2 regions of the Solwaraspora sp. WMMD406 genome follow, and region 1 is predicted to be linked to the other one. Evidence: riboswitches for the same ligand, from Rfam matches in the RefSeq annotation. Region 1 holds a riboswitch; the other holds the start of a gene.
What was found. A riboswitch is a leader RNA that binds a small molecule or an ion and turns the genes downstream of it on or off. The one in region 1 is predicted to bind cobalamin.
Positions count from the first base shown of each region.

Region 2: linked by a shared signal. The riboswitch ahead of O7632_RS04110 (ABC transporter substrate-binding protein) and the one ahead of O7632_RS17180 (ribonucleoside-diphosphate reductase subunit alpha) in region 1 are both predicted to bind cobalamin.

Region 1 is NZ_JARUBF010000001.1:3,907,275-3,910,684, reverse strand. Features, by position in the region: gene O7632_RS17185 (family 16 glycoside hydrolase) at 1-1,416, opposite strand, end outside; cobalamin riboswitch at 1,691-1,902, shown strand; gene O7632_RS17180 (ribonucleoside-diphosphate reductase subunit alpha) at 2,035-3,410, shown strand, end outside.
Region 2 is NZ_JARUBF010000001.1:915,583-918,992, forward strand. Features, by position in the region: gene O7632_RS04105 (M14 family zinc carboxypeptidase) at 1-1,203, shown strand, start outside; adenosylcobalamin (AdoCbl) riboswitch at 1,313-1,452, shown strand; gene O7632_RS04110 (ABC transporter substrate-binding protein) at 1,558-2,520, shown strand; gene O7632_RS04115 (iron ABC transporter permease) at 2,555-3,410, shown strand, end outside.

The DNA of each region.
Region 1 (3,410 bases):
GTACGGGCCCTTCTTGAGCAGCACCGGAGTGCTGGGCGAGTTGGCGATCTCGTTCTGCGGCAGCCAGAGGGCGGGCTGAGTGACCGGGTTGGCGTCGTACGGCCCGGCGGGGTTGGTGTAGTGGTTGAAGAACCGGTCGGACTCGATGTGCACCAGCTTGCTGGCCGGCAGGTAGCCACCTTGGTTGTCGGTGACGAACAGCTCCTGCTCCGGACCCCAGCCGATGCCGTTGGGGGTACGCAGTCCACCAGCGACGTAGCTGACCGCGCCGGTGCGTCGGTTCACCACGACACTGGTCCCCCGGTTGGCCACCGGCTGCGGGTTGGTCGTCGCGCCGCCGTAGTCGATGGCGACCGACAGGTTGAGGTAGAAGTTGCCCCCCTTGTAGAGCAGGCCGAAGGCGAACTCGTGGAAGTTGCCGCCGTACGGCCACCTGGCGACGGTCCGCTGTTCGTCGGCGACCTCGTCACCGTTGGTGTCGCGCAGTTCGGTGAGCTCGTGCTTCTGCGACACGTAGATAACGCCGTCGACGACGGCCACACCCATCGGCTCGTTCAAACCGCTGGCGATGCGCTTGTAGGTGACCTGGTCGGGGCCGGTCTCCCCGGTCACGTTCTCGACGATGTACACCTCGCCGCTGAACTGCTCGCTGCCGCCCCAGGTGGCGATGACCAGCCGACCGTCGGCGGTCCAGTCCATCCCGGACACCTGTGGTTGGAAACCGTCCGGACGCAGGTCGGTCAGGGTGTAGTCGGGGTGCACGCCGTCCAGCGGAAGCCCGTCTCCGGGGGTGTCGGTGACGCCCTGGCACTCCTTGCGGCCCGGTGCGGTCACCCGGACCACGCCAGCGTCGGTGCTCAGCACCGAGGTGGGTACGACGACGAAGTCCGCCGCGCCCGGCGGCTGCCAGGACAGGGTGAGCTGCTGGCCGCCGCCGGCTTCGAAGTATTCGACCCGCAGCGCGTGGTGGCCTTCGGTCAACGTGACGGCACCGTCCATGTCGGTGGCACCGTGCAGGCCGTCGTGGTCGACCACGACCGCGTCGTCGATGTAGAGCCGGGAACCGTCGTCGCTGGTCAGCCGGAAGGTGTAGGTCCCGGCGGTGGCGATGTGCAGGTTGGCGAGGGCGTGCGTGACGAAGTTGTCCTCGAACCCGAAGTTGTCGGCGCTGGACCAGTCGACGACCGGCATCAGCTTGTCGACGTTCGGTGTCTGTCCGGGCTTGAGGGTGCAGATCTCGGACAGCGGGACCCGGACGTCGTAGGTACGCAAGGTGACGCCCGGCTCCTGTGGCGGGAGTTCCGCCGCCTGGGCGGCGGCGGGAGCGGACCCGGCGACGGCGGCCAGCGAACCGAGCATGGTGGCGGTGGCGAGGAACGTGAGTGGACGGCGAGTACGTGGTGAGTGTGGAGACATACCTTCCCCTTCGGCGGTGCGGTGGGGCCGCGGTCGGAACCATCGCCGAGGGGGTGCACCTGCTCGGGGGACGAGATGATCCTCGATCACAGCTGCGGCACATCATGGGCCACATTCGTCGAAGTAGCAAGATCTTCTGAGTGATCGTTACGATCTTTCGCCCAATTAAACAAAAGATCCCCCGGGGTCGTCTCGTCCCACCGCGCGGCCACCATCTCGCCCGTCACCACGCGACACAGCATCTGGTGTTGTACAAGAACCACCAGACCCAGATATGGTGTCTCCCGCAGCTGGTTCGACCGCCGTCGCACGCGGTCGAGGCAACAGGGAACCCGGTGCGAATCCGGGACTGCCCCGCAGCGGTGAGTGGGAACGACCGCCGTCAACGAAGCACTGGACCGCAAGGTCTGGGAAGCGACGGCCAGTAGGCGACCAGTCGGGTCACGCCCACGAGTCCGAAGACCTGCCAGCGCGCCGCACGCGCCGCGTGCGGCGGTCGGAGGCCGCGCGGGACGGCCGACGCCATCAGCCGGGCCCGTCGGCAGACCTGCCGAGGGCGACCGGTGGCGTCTCCCCCTGCGCGCCCGTCGACCTGTCGATCGGTGTGAGGAGGGGGACATGACCGCGACAGCCGAACAGGCCACTGCGGACGGAGCCGTCACGGAGCGGCCCACGGCGGAGCAGCGCACGGCGGAGCAGCGCCCGCACGAGCAGCGCCCGCACGAGCAGCGCCCGCACGAGCAGCGCCGGCCCGCGATGCGGGTCCGCAAGCGCGACGGCGACACCGAACCGGTCGACGTCAACAAGATCGTCAAGGCGGTGGAGCGGTGGGTCGCCGACCTCGACGAGGTCGACCCACTCCGGGTCGCGACCAAGACGATCAGCGGACTGTACGACGGAGCCACCACCGCCGAGCTGGACAAACTCTCGATCCAGACGGCCGCCGAGCTGATCGGCGAGGAGCCGCAGTACTCGAAACTCGCCGCCCGGCTGCTGGCCGCGTTCGTGGACAAGGAAGTCCGGGGACAGGGCGTCGCCAGCTTCAGCCAGTCGATCCGCTACGCCCACGGCCTCGGACTGGTCGGCGACGACACCGCGGCGTTCGTGGCCCGCCACGCCCGTAAGCTCGACGATGCCATCGACCTCGACGGCGACCGACGCTTCGAGTACTTCGGATTACGGACCGTCGCCGACCGATATCTACTGCGGCATCCGCAGTCCCGGCTGGTGGTCGAGACCCCGCAGTACTGGCTGCTCCGGGTGGCCTGCGGGCTGTCCCAGACACCGGGCGACGCGATCGGCTTCTACCGGCTGATGTCCAGCCTGGCCTACCTGCCGAGCTCGCCCACCCTGTTCAACTCCGGCACCCGGCACACCCAGATGTCGTCCTGCTTCCTGGTCGACTCGCCCCGCGACGAACTGGACTCGATCTACGAGCGGTACCACCAGGTGGCGCGACTGTCGAAGTTCTCCGGCGGAATCGGCATCTCCTGGTCCCGGGTGCGCGGACGCGGCGCGTTGATCCGGGGCACCAACGGTCGGTCCAACGGGATCGTCCCGTTCCTCAAGACCCTGGACGCCGGGGTCGCGGCGGTCAACCAGGGCGGCCGGCGCAAGGGCGCGGCCTGCGTCTACCTGGAGCCGTGGCACCCGGACATCGAAGAGTTCCTGGAACTGCGGGACAACACCGGTGAGGACGCCCGACGTACGCACAACCTCAACCTGGCCAACTGGATCCCCGACGAGTTCATGCGCCGGGTCGAGGCCGACGCCGACTGGTCCCTGATCGACCCGTCGGACGCACCCGAACTGCCCGACCTGTTCGGTGAGGCGTTCGACGAGGCGTACCGCGCGGCGGAGAAGAAGGCGGTCCGCACGGTCAAGGCCCGCGACCTGTACGGGCGGATGATGCGGACCCTGGCGCAGACCGGCAACGGCTGGATGACGTTCAAGGACGCCGCCAACCGGCTGTCCAACCAGACCGGGATGCCCGG
Region 2 (3,410 bases), 3.0 Mb from region 1:
GGCAGCGAGTACGACATCGCCACCGGCTCCTACCGGTCCTGGCGCAAGAACCGGCAGCCGAACAGCGGCGCCCTGGCGGTCGGCACCGACCTCAACCGCAACTGGGGCTACCTGTGGGGCTGCTGCGGCGGCTCGTCCGGCTCCCCGTCGTCGGACACCTACCGCGGTCCGTCGGCGTTCTCCGCGCCGGAGACCCAGGCGCTGCGCAACTTCGTCAACAGCCGGGTCGTCGGCGGCACCCAGCAGATCAAGGCCAACATCGACTTCCACTCCTACTCGGAGCTGGTGCTCTGGCCGTTCGGCTGGACCACCGCCAACACCCCCAGCGGAATGACCGCCGACCAGTACAACACCTTCGCCACCATCGGCGGCCAGATGGCCGCCACCAACGGCTACACCCCCGAACAGGCGTCCGACCTCTACATCACCGACGGCAGCAGCATCGACTGGATGTGGGCCGAACACGACATCTGGGCGTACACCTTCGAGCTGTACCCCGGCTCGTCCGGTGGCGGTGGCTTCTACCCGCCCGACGAGGTGATCCCGACGCAGACCGCCCGTAACCGGGAGGCCGTGCTGATCCTCAGCGAGTACGCCGACTGCCCGTACCGGGCGATCGGCAAGGAGAGCCAGTACTGCGGCGGCGGCCCGGTCGACCCGCCGGGCACCACCGTCTGGTCGGACACCTTCGAGACCGCGACCGGCTGGACCACCAACCCCAGCGGTACGGACACCGCCAGCACCGGGCAGTGGGAGCGGGGCGCGGCCCAGGCCACCAGCTCCGGCGGGGCGCTGCAACTCACCCCGTACCAGGGCAGCAACAGCCTGGTCACCGGCCGGCTGGCCGGTTCGTCGGCCGGTGCGTACGACATCGACGGCGGAGTGACCACCGCCCAGTCGCCGGCGATCAGCCTGCCGTCGAGCGGCACGTTGACCCTGTCGCTGGCCTGGTACCTGGCGCATCTCAACAACTCGTCGTCGGCGGACTACTTCCGGGTCAGTGTGGTGCACAGCGGTGGCACGACCACCCTGTTCAACCAGGCCGGCGCGGCCAGCAACCGCTACGGCTCGTGGTCGACCGGCAGCTACAACCTGACCCCGTACGCGGGTCAGTCGGTGCGCATCGTCGTCCAGGCGGCGGACGCCTCCACCGCCAGCCTGGTCGAGGCCGCCATCGACAACGTGACGATCACCCGGTCCTGATCCACCACGTTCGCGTCGACACCGATGATCGGGCGGGTCGCGGTGCGGTGTACGTCACCGTACGGCGGCCCGCCCGCTGTCGCGGTTAAGGCAGCTCACCGGTGGTGGGTTACGGTGCTACCCGACCACCCCGCAGCGAAGCCGGTGCGAATCCGGCGCTGTCCCGCAACTGTGATGCCCCGACCTGTCGGGGTGAGCCAGGTCGCCTGCGGAGCGGTCGCGAACCGCGCTCTCGAGGAAGGGCGCCTCGCCACGTGGCCGGGTCAGCAGCACGGACTCCGACCTGTCGGCGAAGCACCAGCCCTCGACCGACAGGAGGACCAGATGAGCAGACCCCGTTGGCGGACCGCCGCCATGACCCGTACCGATGCCCGAACCGCCGCCCGGACCGGACTACGCGCCGCCGCGATCGCCGCCGCGCTGGCCCTCACCGTCGCTGGCTGCGGCGGCGGCGCGACCGATGACGAACCGCAGGCCGAGTCGAGTCCGAGCGTCGCCGCCGGTTTTCCGGTGACGGTCGGCGAACTCACCCTGGACGAACGGCCGGAACGGATCGTGGCGCTGTCGCCGACCGCGACCGAGATGCTGTTCGCCATCGGCGCGGGCGACCAGGTCGTCGCCGTCGACGACAACTCCAACCATCCGGCGGGCGTACCCACCACCGACCTGTCCGGGTTCACCCCCAACGCCGAGGCGATCGCCACCTACGAACCGGACCTGGTGGTGCTCTCCGGTGACACCAACGGCGTGGTGGCCGGCCTGACCCGGTTGACCATCCCGGTCTACCTGGCGTCGGCGGCGGTGACCCTGGACGACACGTACCGCCAGATCAGTGAACTCGGTGCGCTGACCGGGCAGGTCGACGCGGCGAACGACCTGGTCGAGGGCATGCGTACGGAGATCGACAAGCTGGTCGCGGACGCGCCGAAACCCGCCGAACCGCTCTCCTACTACTACGAACTCGATCCGACGTTCTACACGGTGACCAGTGAGACCTTCATCGGTGCGCTGTTCGACATGGTCGGGCTGGTCAACATCGCCGACCCGGCGGACGCCGACGGGGCGGCCGGCGGCTACCCCCAACTGTCGGCCGAAGCGGTGATCGACGCCGACCCGGATCTGATCTTCCTCGCCGACACCAAGTGCTGCCAGCAGACCGCCGAGACGGTCGCCGACCGGGCCGGCTGGTCGACGATCACGGCCGTCCGCGACGGACAGGTCGTCGAACTCGACGACGACATCGCCTCGCGGTGGGGTCCACGCGTGGTCGACCTGGTACGCGCGATCGTCGACGCCGTCGACGCGGCCGCCTCCTGAGGTGACGTCCGCCGGAACCGGCCAGGCCGGGGCGATGGTGCCGCGTCGTCACCGCCCCGGCCTGACGGCGGGCTGGTTCGCCGGCGCGCTGCTCGCCGTCGTGCTGGCCGTGGTCGCCGGGCTGGCCTTCGGGCCGGCCAGCCTGCCGCCGGTGCGGGTCGCCGCCGAACTGCTCAACCTCCTGCCCGGTGCGCAGGTCGACAGCGGACTGAGCGAGCGGCAGATCGCCATCGTCACCCAGCTGCGACTGCCCCGGGTCGTGCTGGCATTGCTTGTCGGCGGCATGCTGGCGTTGGCCGGCGGCTGCTACCAGGGGGTGTTCCGCAACCCGCTGGCCGACCCGCACCTGCTCGGCGTGGCAGCCGGTGCCGGCCTGGCGGTCACCGCCGTGATCGCGCTGCGACCCGGCAGCGGGGTGCTGACCGGGCTGCCGGTGACGGTGCCACTGGCCGCCTTCGTCGGCGCGATCGGCGCCGTCGCCCTGACCTACCTGCTCGGCGCGGCCGGCGGCCGAGACCGGTCCACCGCGACGCTGATCCTCGCCGGGGTCGCCGTGTCGGCGTTCCTCGCCGCCGGGCAGACCTACCTGCTGCAACGCAACGTGGACACCATCCGCGAGGTCTACTCCTGGCTGCTCGGTCGGCTCGCCACCGACGGCTGGCACGAGGTCCGGCTGATTCTGCCGTACGCGGTGCTCGCCGGCCTGGTGGTGCTGGTCCACGGCCGGGAGCTCGACGTGCTGTCGGTCGGCGACGACGAGGCGGCCAGCCTCGGCCTGCACCCCCAACGGTCCCGCTACCTGCTGCTCACCGCCGCGTCACTGGGCACCGCCGCCGCGGTGTCGGTGTCCGGGCTGATCGGCTTCATCGGGCTGATCGTGCCGCATCTGG